DNA from 2 places in the Variovorax sp. CCNWLW235 genome. Region 1 is predicted to be linked to the other one. Evidence: riboswitches for the same ligand, from Rfam matches in the RefSeq annotation. Region 1 holds a riboswitch; the other holds the start of a gene.

The links. A riboswitch is a leader RNA that binds a small molecule or an ion and turns the genes downstream of it on or off. The one in region 1 is predicted to bind thiamine pyrophosphate.
Region 2: linked by a shared signal. The riboswitch ahead of thiC (phosphomethylpyrimidine synthase ThiC) and the one ahead of V9L21_RS09500 (purine-cytosine permease family protein) in region 1 are both predicted to bind thiamine pyrophosphate.

Annotation. Positions count from the first base shown of each region.
Region 1 covers NZ_JBBCBW010000006.1:113,457-121,865, forward strand. Annotated here, with positions in the region: gene thiE (thiamine phosphate synthase) at 1-440, opposite strand, end outside; gene V9L21_RS09480 (thiazole synthase) at 437-1,267, opposite strand; gene thiS (sulfur carrier protein ThiS) at 1,299-1,502, opposite strand; gene V9L21_RS09490 (FAD-dependent oxidoreductase) at 1,499-2,590, opposite strand; gene thiD (bifunctional hydroxymethylpyrimidine kinase/phosphomethylpyrimidine kinase) at 2,668-3,531, shown strand; gene V9L21_RS09500 (purine-cytosine permease family protein) at 3,482-4,834, opposite strand; TPP riboswitch at 4,911-5,018, opposite strand; gene V9L21_RS09505 (NAD(P)/FAD-dependent oxidoreductase) at 5,121-6,194, opposite strand; gene fdxA (ferredoxin FdxA) at 6,152-6,481, opposite strand; gene V9L21_RS09515 (sulfate adenylyltransferase subunit 1) at 6,524-7,861, opposite strand; gene cysD (sulfate adenylyltransferase subunit CysD) at 7,861-8,409, opposite strand, start outside.
Region 2 covers NZ_JBBCBW010000011.1:9,085-17,493, reverse strand. Annotated here, with positions in the region: gene V9L21_RS14200 (HAD family hydrolase) at 1-275, opposite strand, end outside; gene thiC (phosphomethylpyrimidine synthase ThiC) at 332-2,218, opposite strand; TPP riboswitch at 2,310-2,415, opposite strand; gene V9L21_RS14190 (YchJ family protein) at 2,442-2,870, opposite strand; gene V9L21_RS14185 (helix-turn-helix transcriptional regulator) at 3,005-3,739, shown strand; gene iaaH (indoleacetamide hydrolase) at 3,756-5,264, opposite strand; gene V9L21_RS14175 (metallophosphoesterase) at 5,353-6,192, opposite strand; gene V9L21_RS14170 (acyl-CoA dehydrogenase family protein) at 6,189-7,319, opposite strand; gene V9L21_RS14165 (glutamate carboxypeptidase) at 7,353-8,409, opposite strand, start outside.

The DNA of each region.
Region 1 (8,409 bases):
TCGCGCTCGATGGTTGCCGCATCGTCCGACTTGAAGCGCAGCTGCACGGTGGGCACGCCGGCGCGCGCCATGCGGCCGACCCATTGCGCATCTGGCAACACGGCATACAGGCCGAGCCGTTCGGGGCAGGGCGCAAAGGCATCGTCGCGCGCCGCGGGCGGAAACGCGCGCATGCCGAAATCGGCCGGCGTCTCGGGCCATTGGCTTGCGTCGAATGCGCCGGTGCGCACTGTCTGTGCCTGCCACGCGAGCGCGAGGCATTCGGCATCGATCTCGATGAAGCCGAGCGCGGCGCAGGCTTGCTTGGCACCGCGGTACACCGGGTCGTCCGACGAAAAGCTGCCGGCCGAAATGGCCGAGGCCGTGATGGCGCCAAAGCGCAAGCCATGCGCTGCGACGATGGCGTGGGCAACGGCCCGGTGGTCGTTCAGCGCGGTCATGCGGTGTGATGCCAGAAGGGCGTGCCCAGCACCGGCGTGCTCGGTTGCGCGGAGTCTTGCGCGGCCATGGCGCCGGAGCGGTAGGCAGCGCGGCCGGCCTGCACCGCGTCTGCAAAGGCGCCCGCCATCGACACCGGGTCTTGCGCAAGCGCGACCGCCGTGTTGAGCAGCACACCGTCGTAGCCCCACTCCATCACCTGGCAGGCATGCGAGGGCAGGCCCAGGCCCGCATCGACCAGCATCGGCACGCTCAGCCGCTCGCGCAGCAATTGCAGCGCATAGGGGTTCACCGGGCCGCGGCCGGTGCCGATGGGCGCGGCCCAGGGCATGACGGCCTGGCAGCCGACGTCGACGAGGCGCTGGCACAGCACCAGGTCTTCGGTGCAGTAGGGCAGCACCTGGAAGCCATCGCGAATCAGCTGCGACGCGGCATCGACCAGGTTCAGCGTGTCCGGCTGCAGCGTGTAGTCGTCGCCGATGAGTTCGAGCTTGATCCACGGCGTGTCGAAAAGCTCACGCGCCATCTGCGCCGTGGCAATCACTTCTTGCACGCTGTGGCACCCGGCGGTGTTGGGCAGCACCGGCACCGCAAGCCGGCGCAGCAGTTCCCAGAAACCGTTGCCGCTGTCGCTTGCGCCTGGGCTTGCGGACTGGCGGCGCAGAGAGGCGGTCAGCATCGCGGGCTTGGCGCGCTTCACGGCGGCTTCGAGCAGGTCCGGCGAGGGGTAGCGCGCGGTGCCCAGCAGCAGGCGGCTGTGAAAGGTCTGGCCGTACAGAACCAGCGGATCGCCGTCTGGTGCGGGAGAGATTGAAGAGGTGGTGGTCATGGTGTGTTGTCTCCGTCGCTATGTCGTTCGTTCAGCCGCCGGTCACGGGGCGGATCACTTCGATGCGGTCTTGGGGTTGCAGTGCACGCGCCGCATAGGCCGAGCGCGGCACGAATTCGCGGTTCACGGCCACCGCAAAAGGCGGTACGGCGTTCAGCGCGGCGAGCGCGTCCACCAGCGTGGCGCTTTCGGGCAGCGTAAATGGCTTGTCGTTGATCAGCACGTCGATCGTCATGTGTCGGAAATCTCCAGGCCAAGGCTTTGCGCGAGCGCGGAGCGGCCGTGTACCAGCAGCTCCATGGCGGCGTCGAGCACGGCGGGCGCGATCATGAAACCGTGTCGGTACAGGCCGTTGATCTGCAGCACGCGCGGGTGCGGTTGGCGGATGGCGGGCAGGTTGTCGGGCAGCGTGGGGCGGCACTGCGTTGCAATCTCCAGGATGCGGGCTTCAGCAAAGCCGCTGTGCACCGCATAGGCTGCGCTCAGCAGCTCGAGCGTGGAGCGCACGCTGGCGGGTGACATGTCGTCCGATTCGATTTCGGTCGCGCCAATCACGAACACGCCGCCGGGCTTGGGCGCGATGTAGAGCGGATAGCGCGGATGCACCAGCCGTGTCGGCCGCTGCAGTGCCACCTCGGGCGCATGCACGCGAATGACTTCGCCGCGCACGCCGCGCAGTGCATTCCATTGAGGCTTGGCGCCAAGGCCGCGGCAGTCGATCACGCGGTCGGGCTGGCCGGGTGCGCCCGGAGAAAAATCGCTTGGTGCGCGTGGCGATTGCCAGTGCAGTTGCACGTTGGGGCTGGCCTCCAGCGTGGCGAGCAGTGCCGAGAGCAGCGCGCGGTTGTCGAGCTGGCCTTCACCGGGAAGCAAAAGCCCCTGTGCGAAGCGCTGGCCCAATGAAGGCTCGAGTGCGGTAATGCCGCCGCCGTCGAGCGTTTGCATGGGGGCGAGTTCGGGTACCAGCTGACCGGTGCGTGCCAGCACGCGCGCGAGCCGCGCAGCCTCTGCGGCATCTTGCCGGTGCCACAGCACCAGCGTGCCTTCGCGCTGGAAGAACACGGGCTGTGCGAGCGGCGCCAGCAGTTCGGGCCAGCGCGTCAGTGCGTAGTGGCCCATGCGCACCACTGAAGCTGGGGCCACTGCGGATTCAGCCAGCGGCGCGAGCATGGCGGCCGCCACGCGCGCTGCGGCGCCGTCGGCCGTGGGACCGGCGGCATCGAACAGATCGACCTTGCAGCCAGCCCGCGCCAGCGTGACCGCGAGCAAGCGCCCCATGAGCCCCGCGCCGAGAATGGCGGCCGATTGAAACGGAAGGCTCATGGTCTGCCTCCTTCCCCCGCTGGGGGAAGGCTGGGATGGGGGCGGGCAGGGCGCCCAACTCGCCGATAATTTTCAGCATGACCCAAGCTGCACACCCCGACGCGCCTCAAGCGCCCCAGCGCTACGTGCGCGTGCTCTCGATTGCCGGCTCCGACAGCGGCGGCGGTGCGGGCATCCAGGCCGACCTGAAGACCTTCGCCGCGCTTGGCTGCTACGGCATGACGGCGATCACCGCGCTCACAGCGCAGAACACGCGCGGCGTGTCGGGCATTCACGGCGTGCCGCCGGCTTTCCTCAAGGCGCAGATCCAGGCGGTGGTCGAAGACATCGGTGTCGATGCGGTCAAGCTCGGCATGCTGCATGCGCCCGAGGTGGTCGATGTGGTGGCCTGGGCCATCGATCACTACCGGCTGCCCAACGTGGTGCTCGACCCGGTCATGGTTGCGACCAGCGGCGACCGGCTGATTGCCGCCGAGACGGTGCAGGTGTTGGTGCGCGAGCTGTTTCCGCGCGCGGTGGTGGTTACACCCAACCTCGACGAAGCTGCGCTGCTCATCGGCCATGCCATCGACGGCATCGATGCGCTCGACCAGGCGGCCGAAGAACTGCTTGCGCTTGGCGCACAGGCCGTGCTGCTCAAGGGCGGCCACTTGCCTGGCGACGAAGTGGTCGATGTGCTGCTGGGGCGCAGCGGTGTGCGCAAGCGCCTGGCCTCGGCCCGCATTGCGAGCCGCAACCTGCATGGCACCGGCTGCACGCTGTCGTCCGCGATTGCGGCGCACTTGGCCCTCGGCTTGGCCTTGCCCGAGGCCGTGGAGCGCGCACGTGCCTACGTGCTCGGCGCCATGGCCGCCGGTGCGAATGTGCAAATCGGCGAGGGACACGGCCCGCTCAACCACGGTTTTGCGCCAGTGCCGACGCACCGCCTGCCGTTGTTGTAGATGCCGGCTTGGGCCGGCTGAGCCACGCCAGCAGGAAGGTGGCCGCCAGGGTCGGCAGCGCGGAGCCGAACTGTGGCGCCCACTTGGCACAGGCGTGATAGGCCGCAATGCCGGCAATCCAGATCAGCGCCGCGCCCAGGTCGACACGGCGGTTGCTTGCCGACGCAATAGCCCGGCCGGTGCCCAGCCTTCCCAGGATCACGCCGTAGAGCGGCACGAACACCGAGCTCAGCATCAGCAAGAACGGCTCGAGCGTGTGCATGGGCAGCACGAGCGCCAGCGCGGTGCATAGCGCCGCGATCAGCAGCCCCCAGCGGCGCACGCTCCAGCGCGGCAGCAGGCTGTGGGTGGACACCGCGCCCGAATACACGTCGCCGTACGCGTTGTCGAGCTCGTCGATAAGGATGAGGCCGAGCGCCACCAGGCCGCCTTGCGCGAGCAGCAGGGCGGTGACCAGCCCGGTGCCCGGCTCCGCCACGCTCACGACCATCACGCCGAGCGCATAGCACCAGATGTTGGCCAGCGCGTAGCCGAGCCAGGTGCCGGTGAATGCGCTGCCCAGGCCACCCCGGCCATTGGCATTGCGCTTGCCGTGCCGCGCGTAGTCGGCCACCAGCGGCAGCCACGACACCGGCATGGCAATCACCAGGTCGAGCGCACTGAACATGCCCATGCCGCCGGCACCCGGCCGCGTCCAGAAGGCGTCCAGCCCCTTGGCCTCGAGCCGTGTTGCGAACTGCCAGGTGAGCCACAGCAGAGAAAGCACGACAAGCGGCAGGCCGAAGCGGCTGACGAAGCGCCGCACCAGCTTGACCATGGAGCCCGCGAGCAGCGCCAGCAGCACCGCGCCCCAGAGCAGGGTGGTAAGGGCGCCGCCCAGCGGACCGGTGAGAGTGAGGCCGAACGCCTGCTGCCCGATGGCCTGCGTGCCCTCGCGCATGATTACCAACTCGAAGGTGGTCCAGCCCACCAGCTGCACGATGTTGAGCAGCACCGGCAGTCGCGCAAAGGCGCTGCCGTAGGTGGCGTGCATCAGCCCGGCGCTCGCCAGGCCGGTTTCGCAGCCCAGCCGCGCGGTCCAGGCCAATAAGCCCGCGCCGAGGAGCGAGCCCAGCACAATGGCAATGGCCGCGTCGCGCGTGCCCACCGCCGGAACCAGGTAGGCGCCGATTTGCATTACCAGCAGCCCCACGCCCAGGCTGAACCAGAGCGATGCGTGGTCGTGCCAGCCGAACACGCGCTGCGACGCGGGCAAAGGCGTCAGCGCCTCGTTGGCGGAAGAAAAACTATCGTCGTGTGCCATCCAGTTGCTCCAGTGCAAAAGGTTTGGCAGGTGGGCGAGGCTCCGGCGGCGGAGCTATCGCGCGAGACAACGCGACAGGCCGCCGGACCAGCTTCCCTGCGCGAGGATTACCTCAGTCAGGTTCAAAGGGACTCTCTCAGTCAGCCCCGGAACGGATTCCGGTTCGACACCCCTAGCGGTGGTGCTCCGCGCCGTGGCGCAAAGCGGAAACTATTGTACGAGCCTCGGCGAGAACCATCCAGACGGTGGCAGGGCTATTCGGCCCCGCCGCTTGCTTCGGCGATTTTTAGCGGGGAGTGCCGGCCACGCCCAGCAGCTCATGCAGCCGCGTGCTGGTGGTCGTGTACTGCAGCGGAATCGCCTTGCCCGGAAACACCAGCGCCGCGGCACCCCAGGCTGCAAGAGTCGCCTCGTGAAAGCCGCAGACGATGAGCTTCTTCTTGCCCGGGTAGGTGTTGATGTCGCCCACCGCGAACACGCCGCGTTCGCGGGTTTCGTATTTTTCGGTGTCGACCGGCACCTGCTTGCGCTCGAGTTCCAGGCCCCAGTCGGCAATGGGGCCGAGGCGGGGCGAAATGCCCAGGCAGGCGACCAGCGCATCGAGCGGCAGGTCGACCGTGGTGGCGTCTGGCGTCGCGATCTGCAGTTGCTTGCCATCGAAGGCGGTGGGTTGGCCCACCTTGAACGCCAGCTTGCCTTCGGCGACCAGCGCGCGCATCGAAGCGACCAGGCCTTCATCGGCCTGGAAGCCGTCGCGCCGGTGCACCAGCGTGACCTGTTTGGCGATGGCCGTGAGCGCAATGGCGGTTTGCAGCGCAATGTCGTCGCCGCCGTTCACCACCACCGTCTGTCCCGCGAAGCGGTCCAGCGAATCGGGGTGATAGAAAACCGAGCTGCCTTCGAACTGCGCAATGCCTTCGACCGCGATGCGCTTGGGCACGAAGGCGCCGACGCCTGCGGCAATGAACACCGTCTTGGCCAGGAAGGCCTTGCCCGCCGATGTTGTCAGCAGCAGGCGCTCATCGGCCTGGCGGGCGAGGGTGGCGACCTGCTCGCCAAAGTGGAACTGCGGCTTGAACGGCGCAACCTGCTGCAGCAGCGATTGCGCAAGATCGCGCCCGCTGGTCACCGGCGTGCCCGGAATGTCGTAGATCGGCTTGTCGCCGTAGAGCGCCACGCACTGGCCGCCCGCGGCGGGCAGCGCATCGACGATGTGGGATGAGATTTCGAGCAGGCCGAGCTGGAAGGCCTGGAACAGCCCGACCGGACCGGCGCCAATGATGAGGGCGTCGGTCTCGATCGGAGCGGTCGGCGTGCTCAGCGCACCAACTCCCCGATCTTGTCGGTCTTGTCTTTCCACTCTTCGGCGTCGGGCAATGCCGGCTTGCGCTTGGTGATGCTCTTCCAGCCGTCGGCCAGCGCGAGCTCGGCGTTGAGCTTGATGAAGGCGATCTGGTTGGCTGGGAGGTCTTCCTCGGCGTAGATTGCATTGACCGGGCATTCAGGAATGCAAACCGCGCAATCGATGCATTCGTCCGGGTCGATCACCAGCATGTTGGGACCTTCGCGGAAGCAATCCACGGGGCATACGTCCACGCAGTCGGTGTATTTGCAGCGGATGCAGGCTTCAGAGACGACGTGGGTCATTTGTCTTTTAGCGTCAGTGTGAGGTCGGGAAAACCCCAGATTTTAGGCCTTTGCGGCGGCAGGCTGCACGAGCACGGCGGCAGCGGTCTTGTGGGTGGCCGTATCGACCAGCACCAGCGAGCCTAATGCGCGCGATTGTGTGAAGGGCAGAACGGCCAGCGGCTGCTGCAGCGCAAGCACCACATCGCCGATGGAATTGGCCTCCAGCTGCGCCGTCGGCTCGGATTCGAGCGTGGTGATGTTCACCCGGTCGACGATGCGCGCCACCTTGGCTTTCACCCAGCGATGGCCCTGCAGCGCCCAGTAGACGCGGCCCGCAACCAGCGGCTCGTCGTCGAGCCAGGCGACCGTGGCGGTAATTTCACGCACGGGCTCGAAGGCACCGGGCGCCAGCAGCCAGTCGCCGCGCGACACATCCACTTCACGGTCGAGCACGATGCCGGCGCTGTGGCCCGCATGCACCGTCTTCGGCTGGCGCGTGTGGCTCAGCACCTGGGCGACCGTGGCCGTCTGGTTGCTGGGCAGCACGGTCACGCGTTGGCCAGGCTCCACATGGCCCGAAGCCACGCGGCCCCAGAACACGCGGCGGCCCTGCGAGGTGTCGGCCGAGGAAGAAAATTTTTCGACCCACTGCACCGGAAAGGCGAAGGGCACGGCCTCATCCTGCACGGTGACCGGCAGTTCCTCGAGCAGTTCGAGCAGGCTCGGGCCTTCGTAGCCGACCCAGTCGGCATGGCGCGTGGCCACGTTCCAGCCCTTGAGGGCCGAGATCGGCACGATGGCGGCCACCTGCACGCCGGCCGCTTCGGCAAAGGCGTTCAGGGCGGTCGAGATGCGTTCGAAGGCCAGGGCGGCATCGTCGATGGCGTCGAGCTTATTGACCGCGAACACGATCGACTGCACGCGCAGCAGATGGGTCAGCAGCGTGTGACGGCGCGTTTGCGGCAGCAGCTCGCGCTTGACCACGGTGCCGTCTTCCACCTCTGCGGCCCAGGCCAGCTTGGTGGCATCGACCAGCACCACTGCGGCATCGGCAGCGGAGGCGGCCGTGACCATGTTGCGGGTGTATTGCTCATGGCCCGGCGCGTCGCCGATGATGAACTTGCGCTTGGCGGTCGAGAAGTAGCGGTAGGCCACGTCGATCGTGATGCCCTGTTCGCGCTCGGCCGAGAGGCCGTCGGTGAGCAGGGCCAGGTCGGTTTCGCCGCCGCGCTGCACGCCGGCGAGCTGGTCTTGCAGCACGGTCTTGCTGTCGACCAGCAGGCGGCCGATGAGCGTGCTCTTGCCGTCGTCCACCGAGCCGCAGGTGATGAAGCGCAGGGCGGTGCCGGTGTCGCCGTGCAGGGCGTTGCTATCGAGGGTTGCCGTCGTCGTGCTCATCAGAAATATCCGTCTTTCTTGCGCTTCTCCATCGAAGCTTCCGAAGTCATGTCGTCCATGCGCGTGGCGCCGCGCTCGCTCACATCGACGCTCAGCGTCTCGAGCACCACGTCGCCCGCATCGGCGGCCAGGCTTTCGACCGGGCAGGTGGTGGTGATGTCGCCCACGGTACGAAAGCGCACGTCGCGCACCTGCACCGTTTCGCCGTCGCGCGGCGGGGTGAGCTCGGTCACCGGCACCAAGAGGCCGCGGCGCTCGACCACTTCGCGCTTGTGCGTGTAGTAGATCGACGGCAGGCCGACGTGCTCGCGCTCGATGTATTGCCACACGTCGAGTTCGGTCCAGTTCGAAATCGGGAACACGCGGAAGTGCTCGCCCGGGGCCAGGCGCGTGTTGAACAGCGTCCACAGTTCGGGGCGCTGGTCCTTGGGCTGCCATTGGCCGAATGAATCTCGGTGCGAAAAGATGCGCTCCTTGGCGCGCGCCTTTTCCTCGTCGCGGCGGGCCCCGCCAATCAGCGCGTCGAAGCGGAACTCTTCAATGGCCTC
Region 2 (8,409 bases), on a different contig from region 1:
GGAATGGCTACCAGGTCGCGCTCGAGGGCTTCGTTGCGGCGCGCCCTGAACGCCCTGAGCCACTCCTCGGTAATCCTGACGCCGGTCTTGGATTCGATGAGGTCCGTCTCGTCCTTCACGGCCTTGCCGGTGAAGGTGTTCATCGACTCTTCGGTGGTGAGATGCCAACCGAGTTCGCCGAGCATTTCGGCAAGCACGCGGTTGGTGATGGGTTCGGAGTCGACAAGAACGCCGTCGCAGTCGAAGAGGACTGCGGCGAAGGGAAATGGGGTCATTGCACTGGAGGGGTTTCGGGGAGAGCCCCTCATGGTAGCAACGACCCCGGGCGCGCTCAGGCCACGGGCCGTATCGGGATGTAGATCTCCCCGCCGCCCGCCATGAACTCCTTCGACTTTTCCTCCATGCCCTCGGCCATGGCTTCGGCCTCGGCCACGCCCTTTTTGGCGGCGTATTCGCGCACTTCCTGCGTGATCTTCATCGAGCAGAACTTCGGCCCGCACATCGAACAGAAATGCGCCACCTTGCTCGAATCCTTGGGCAGCGTCTCGTCGTGGAATTCACGTGCCGTGTCGGGGTCGAGCCCCAGGTTGAACTGGTCCTGCCAACGGAATTCGAAGCGCGCCTTGCTGAGCGCATCGTCGCGCGAACGCGCCCCAGGGTGCCCCTTGGCCACGTCCGCCGCATGCGCGGCGATCTTGTACGCAATGATCCCCTGCTTCACGTCGTCGCGGTCGGGCAGGCCCAGGTGCTCCTTCGGCGTCACGTAGCACAGCATCGCGGTGCCGGCCCAGCCGATCATCGCGGCGCCGATGGCGCTGGAGATGTGGTCGTAGCCCGGCGCGATGTCGATCGTCAACGGGCCGAGCGTGTAGAACGGCGCCTCGTGGCAGTGCTTGAGCTGCTCGTCCATGTTGGCCTGGATCATGTGCATCGGCACGTGGCCCGGCCCTTCGATCATGGTCTGCACGTCGTGCTTCCATGCGATCTGCGTCAACTCGCCCAGTGTGCGCAGCTCGGCAAACTGCGCCTCGTCGTTCGCATCCGCACCCGAGCCCGGGCGCAGTCCGTCGCCAAGCGAAAAGCTCACGTCGTAGGCCTTCATGATGTCGCAGATGTCCTCGAAGCGCTCGTAGAGAAAGCTCTCCTTGTGGTGCGCGATGCACCACTTGGCCATGATCGAGCCGCCGCGCGAGACGATGCCCGTCATGCGGTCGGCCGTCAGGTGGATGAATGGCAGGCGCACGCCGGCGTGGATGGTGAAGTAGTCGATGCCCTGCTCGGCCTGCTCGATCAGCGTGTCGCGGAAGATCTCCCAGGTCAGGTCTTCGGCCACGCCGCCCACCTTCTCAAGCGCCTGGTAGATCGGCACCGTGCCAATGGGCACCGGCGAGTTGCGCACGATCCAGTCGCGCGTGGTGTGGATGTTCTTGCCGGTGGAAAGATCCATCACGTTGTCGGCGCCCCAGCGGATTGCCCACACGAGCTTTTCCACTTCTTCCTCGATGCTCGAGGTGACTGCCGAATTGCCGATGTTGGCGTTGATCTTCACCTTGAAGTTGCGGCCGATGGCCATCGGCTCCACTTCGGGATGGTTGATGTTGGCCGGAATGATCGCGCGGCCACGTGCCACCTCGTCGCGCACGAACTCCGGCGTGATGATGCGCGGAATGCTGGCGCCCATCGGGTTGCCGGCCACGCGCTTGGCGCGCTCCTCGTTGGCCAGGTATTCGGCCATCCACTCGCGCTTGCCGTTCTCGCGCAGGGCCACGTACTCCATCTCGGGCGTGACGATGCCGCGGCGGGCATAGTGCATCTGCGTGACATTGGCACCCGACTTGGCGCGGCGCGGCGTGCGCTGCAATGCCGAGGCGCCGGCGCGCAGTTCGGCCAGGCGCTGGGCATCGTGGTCGTGCGCGTGCTTGAGGCCCTCGTCGAGCGCCTGGTGCGAGCGGCCTTCGTAGCTTTCGGTGTCGTTGCGCTCGACGATCCAGGCGCCGCGCACATCGGGCAGGCCCCGGCGCACGTCGATCTCTACCTTGGCGTCGGTGTAGGGCCCCGAGGTGTCGTAGAGCGACACGGTCTCGCCGTTGGTCAGCAGCACGTCGCGCACCGGCACGTTCAGGTCGGGCCGGCTGCCCGGAATCAGGCACTTGTGCGAAGCGGGAAAGGGCTCGCGCGTGAGCGAAAGCAGGGAGGTGAACTTGTCGGGGGCATTCATGCGGGGCACTCCTTGTTGAGGGAAAGGGTGCTCCGCAATCGCTCGGTGGACTTTGGGCCGCCACCGTGGTTGGGTGGGTGGCGGGACCGGAGTCAGGGAGTGCAGCTCTTCTTACGCCGGTATGACCCGGATCAAGTTCGCGGGTCGGCAGCTTTGCCATCTCAGCACGCCACATGCGTGCACCCCGGAGCGAGGCCGATTGTGCGAGCCTCGGCCCGCCGAGTCAACCAGGAGTCTGCAGATCGCCTTCGAGGTAGAACCAGCGATCGCCCTCGCGCACGAAGCGGCTGCGCTCGTGCAGCCGCGTGGCAGTGCCGGTGCTGCTGCGCTGCCGGGCGACGAATTCGACCTCGGCATGGTCGGCGTCGAGCACCGATCGCGAGCGGATGTCCAGGCCCAGCCATTTCACGCCCGGCTCGAACTCGATCGAGGCCGGCCGCTTCGACGCATGCCAGGTGGCAAGCAGGTAAGGCCCGCGCTCCAGCACAAAGGCTGTATAGCGCGAACGCATCAGCGATTCGGCGTCCGGCGCGGGCGTGCCCTCGAAATCCTCGAGGTAGCGGCCGCAGCACAGGGCATAGCCGATGGGCTTGTCTCGACGGTCCGTGCGGCCGCAGGGGCAGGGTCCGGTGGTGGGAACAGTGGCGCTCATGAAGGCCTCTATTGGAACACCTCGCGGCCCTGCCCCCGATGGGGCAACCCCGGAGCGTCTCCGGAGATCCACCCTTGGCTCAGTGCTTGCTAGACGTTAGCCTTGTTTCTGCACACGAAAAGAGCGAGGCGGCGATGTACCTGACAGGCTCCGAACAGCAGGCGCTGCGCGGCGTTTTCACGCTGCTGGCGGAAGACCGAGGCGAAGGCGACATTCGCGAGCGACTCGGCCGGGCGCTGCTCGACCTGCTGCATGCGGACCAGTTCGCCTCCTTCGTCTGGAATGCCGAGAGCGGCCGATTCGACGGCCGCGTGGCCCTGAACATGGACCCTGCCAACCTCGACCGCTACGGCGAATGGCACCAGCACCACGACCCGATCACCTTCGTGCTGCAGTCGCATCGCCGCGCCACGCGCGTGACCGACGTGATGCCCCAGCGTGAACTGATGCGCACAGAATTCTTCACCGACTTTCTTTCGCGCGACGGTCTGCACTGGGGCATGAACCTGCATGCGTTCGAGGGCAACCGGGCCTTGGGCGACCTGCGCATCTGGCGGTGCAAGGGCCGCGGTGACTTCGGCGATCATGAAAAGGCGCTGCTCGACCTGATCGAGCCGGCTTTCATCGGTGCGCTGCAGCGTGCTCAGCGTAAAGCGGCTGCCGTGCAAATACCCGCCGAACCGCCTTGGAGTGCCCTGAGCGCGCGAGAGCAGGAGGTCGCGCAGGCTGTCTGCGAAGGCCTGACCGACAAGGAGATCGCGCGCCGGATGGCGGTGAGCGTGCCGACGGTGCGCACCTACCTGCGGCGCATCTTCGACAAGCTCGGCATCGAGCGCCGCTCGGCACTGGCCGGTTGGGCCCAGCGCTGATACGGCGGAAAGCGTTTTACTTCGGCTTCGGGGCCGGCAGGCGGCCCAGCACGTTTTCCACCGCAAGGCCCACGGCGAGCAACTTTCGATCACTGCCGGCGGGCCCGTCGAGTTCCAACCCAACGGGCAGGCCGCTGGTCGTGCCAAGACCCGAGGGCAGCTGCACGCCCGGAATCCCGGCGTTGCTGCCGGGGTCGGTGTTCTGGATCAGCACGCCGAAGTTCTCGGGGCTGCTGGCTTCGGGTGCAGCCAGCGGAGCCACGCGCGGCACGGTAGCGAACACCAACGCGTCGAGGCGGTGCTGCGCGAAGGTGTCGCGGTAGAGCTTCTGCAATGCGGGCCGCGCGACGTGCATTGCGTTGTCGTAGGCCGGCTTGGCGTCGACCGTGCCATTCGGCGCGGGCAGCTTGCGTGGGACCACGAAGACTTCGAAGGTGCCCTTGACGTCCGGACTCACAACGCCGGCCGTCAGTTGCGCGATGTCGATGCCGGTGCGGTATTTCGCGAGGTACGCGACCATGTCGTCGTGCGCCTCGTAGAGCGCGACCGGAAAGCCGATGGCGCCATTGAGTTCCATGAGCTTGGGCATCTCCACGTCGACCAGCGTGACGCCCGCCGCGCGCAGCTTGGCCAGCGCTGCATCGGTCGCGGCGCGCGTGTCCGCGTCGAGGTTGGCGTAGAAAGCCGGCACCACGCCGAGCCGCACGCGCTTCAGGTCGGCGGGCTTCAGCGGGGCGCCGCCTGCAATCACGCGGTCGAGCAGCGCAACGTCGGCTATCGACTGCGCCATCGGCCCGGCGGTGTCGCGGGTGTGCGAGATCGGCGCGATGCCCCTCTGCGAATAGCGGCCCATGCTGGGACGCAGCGAAGCGCAGCCATTGAACGCGCATGGAATGCGCACCGAACCGCCCGTGTCGGTGCCCAGTGCCGCCGGCGCCATGCGCGCGCCGAGCGCCGACCCGTTGCCCGACGACGAACCGCCCGCCACGCGGCTGGCGTCGTAGGCATTGCGCACGCCCACCTCGGCGCCGGTCTGGAATGCGGGGTTGTAGCCCGTCACGCCGAAGGCCAGTTCGTGCATGTTCGTCTTGCCAAGAATGACGGCGCCGGCCGCGCGCAGCTTCGCGACCACCGGGGCATCGGCCGCGGACACAAAGCCCTTGAGCGCCGGCGAGCCCGCCGTGGCGGGCAGCCCCTGCACCTGGATGTTGTCTTTGATGACCACCGGCAGGCCGGCCAGCGGCTTGCAGGCGCCACCGCGCTTGCGCGCGGCATCGGCGGCGCGCGCGGCCTTCAGTGCGCCGGCCTCGTCGAGCGTGATGAAGGCGTTGAGGTTTGCCTTTTGCCTGGCCTGCGCAACGTAGGCCGTCACGAGCTGCTCGCTGGTGACGGTACCGGCGCAGAGCTGCTGCACGGCATCGCTCGCGGTCAGCGTGCCGATGTCAGCGGCGGCGGGCTGCGCCTGGGCGGATGCACCGAGGCACAGCAGGGCCGCGGCGAAGAAGAAGGATTTGGAATTGGACATGGCAAGAACCTTCGACGAAGAGACCGCCATGCTGCGCCAAGGGCGCCGTCCTGTCTGTCATCAAAACCGATGACACCGCATCCAGGCCCTACTGGAACATCACCCACTCGGGCCGCATGTTGAAACGCACCGGGAGAATGCTCACGCCCAGCCCGCTGGTCACGTACATGCGCTTGTCCTTGTGCGCGATCCAGCCATAGGCCCATTCGCGCGGCGCACGCCCCGGCACCACCAGTGCGCCGTAGCCCGGCACGCTGACCTGCCCGCCGTGCGTGTGCGCCGCCACCACCAGCCCACGGGTGAGCGGCATCGTCGCAAAGCTGAAGGGGTCGTGCATCATGACCAACGTGGCGGCGCCCTTCGGCACGCCGGCCAACGCCTTGTCCGGCTGCGAGTGGCCGGTCGAGTCGTCGCCGATGCCGACCACCCAGATGTCATGGCCCGGCAGGCGCACCGAGGCGTTCTCGAGCACGCGGATGCCCTCGGCGGACAAGGCGCGCGCGGTGCGTTCTCCGTCGTGCCACCAGTCGTGATTGCCGAGCACCGCGTACACGCCCTGCGGCGCTTTCAGGCGTCCCAGCACGGCAGCCATCTCTTCGATGGACAGGTCTTCGTCGCCGCCCGAACCCGCAAGAAAGTCGCCGGGCAGCAGGATCACGTCGGGCTGCGCGGCGTTGATCTGCTCGACGATGCGCGCGGCGCGCTCCACGCTGGTAATGCGCCATGCCGAGCGCGTGGTGAGATGCCAATCGCCCGCCACGGCCACCTTGAGCCCGGCGGGCGCTCGCCATTGCGCCGAACTCAACGGCTCGACGCGTGCCGCGACCCAGCGCGGCTCGACGGCAACTGTCCATACGGCCAGCGCCAGCAGCAGGACCGCTGCCGCGATCCGGAGCACCGGCAGCCGGCGGCGCGTACCGGAGCTCACGCCAGCGCGCGTTGAATCAGCAGCTTCTGGATGTCGGACGTGCCTTCGTAGATCTGGCACACCCGCACGTCGCGGTAAATGCGCTCGAGCGGGAAGTCGTTCACGTAGCCGTAGCCGCCCAGCGTCTGTATGGCGGCGCTGCACACACGCTCGGCCATTTCGCTCGCGAAGAGCTTGGCCATGGCGGCTTCCTTCAGGCACGGTCGGCCGGCGTCGCGCAGGCTCGCGGCGTGCCAGATCAATTGGCGGGCGGCTTCGAGCTGCGTGGCGCATTCGGCCAGGCGAAAACCCACGGCCTGCTGCTCGAAGATCGAACCGCCGAAGGCTTGGCGCTCCTTGGCGTAGGCCAGCGCCACGTCGAACGCGCTGCGCGCCATGCCCACGCTCTGCGCCGCAATGCCGATGCGACCACCTTCGAGCGCGCCCAGCGCGATCTTGTAGCCCTCGCCCTCGGCACCGATGAGGTTTTCCGCCGGGATGCGGCAGCCGTCGAAATTGATCTGCGCGGTATCGCTACTGTGCTGGCCGAGCTTGTCTTCGAGACGCGCCACGCTGTAACCGGGCGCATCGGTGGGCACGATGAACGCGCTCATGCCGCGCTTGCCGGCGCCCTTGTCGGTCACCGCGATGACGATGGCGACCTGCCCGTTCTTGCCGCTGGTGATGAACTGCTTCACGCCGTCGATCACGTAGCCGTCTGCGTCTCTGCGCGCCGTGGTGCGCAGGCTCGACGCATCGCTGCCGGCCTGTGGCTCGGTCAGGCAGAAGGCACCGAGCATTTGCCCTTGCGCCAGCGGTTCGAGCCACTGCTTCTTCTGCTGCGCGTTGCCGTAGCGCATGAGGATGGCGTTGACCGGGCAGTTGGTCACGCTGATGGCCGTGCTGGTGCCGCCGTCGCCGGCCGCAATTTCTTCGAGCACCAGCGCGAGCGTCAGGTAGTCGAGCCCCGCGCCGCCGTGTTCCTCGGGCACGCAGATGCCGTAGGCGCCCAGTGCCGCAAGGCCCTGGTGCGCTTCCTTCGGGAAGCTGTGCTCGCGGTCCCACTTCGGGGCGTTGGGCCAGAGTTCGGCTTGTGAAAAATCGCGTACCGCATCGCGGATGGCTTCCTGGTCGGCACTGAGCAGCATGGTGTGTCTCCTGTCCTTTTTATTCTTGCGTGCTTACTTGCCGGCGCCCAAGTCCATGATGAGCCGCGCCGCCATGTACAGGCGCCGTGGAATCGCGCTGATGTCCACGTATTCAGCCTTGTCGCTGTGATAGCCGAAGCCCGGCAGGCCCAGGCTTTCGATCACCGGCTTGCCCGAGAGCGCTGCGTAGGCTGCATCGGTGCCGCCGCCAGTGCGTTCTTCAACGCCCAGCGTGCCGCCCGCTTCCTTGTAGAAAGCGACGGCCTTCTCGACCAGCTTCTTGCCGCCTTCGCCTGCATTGAAGGCCGGGCGGCCGCGCGTGATCAGCACCTTGACGTCGGATTCCGGCAGCTTTTTCTGCTGCGCCTTTTCTTCCAGCGTCTTCATGGCAGCTTCGAAGTCTTCGTTCTGCGCGTAGCGCACGTCGGCATTCAGCGTGGCGCTGGCGGGAATGATGTTCGACACGCTGCCGGCCTTGGCAATGGTCCAGTTGAAGCGCAGGTGCTTGGCCTTGTCGTCGATGCTCATGGTGCGCAGCACCAGGTCGGATGCTTCCACGAGCGCGTTCACGCCGAGGTCGGGCGCGGCGCCGGCGTGCGAGGCCTTGCCGGTGATGTTGACCTGCACGTAGGCAATGCCCGAGGTACCGAGCGAAAGCTTTTCGTCGCCGGCCGACGTGGGTTCGAAGGAAAGCACGTAGTCGGCCTGCTTGGCTTCTTCCTGGATCAGGTCGCGCGAGCCGAAGGAGCCTTTTTCCTCGTCGGTGTTGAAGAGCACGGTGATGGTGCCGTAGTCGCGCACGCCGTAGTCCTTGAGCAGCTTCAGCGTGTGCAGGATGACGGCGTTGCCGCCCTTGTCGTCGGCAATGCCGGGCCCGTAGGCCTTGGTGCCTTCGATGCGGAAAGGCGCCTTAGCAAGCGTGCCCTTGAGGTACACGGTGTCCATGTGCGACATCAGCAGCAGGTTCTTGCCGCCACGGCCCTTGATCTTGCCGACGATGTTGTCGCCCACCACGAGCCCGGCCGATTTGCTGCGCGTGACGGTGAAGCCGAGGTTCTTGAGTTCGGCCTCGAGGTAGTTGCCAGCGGCC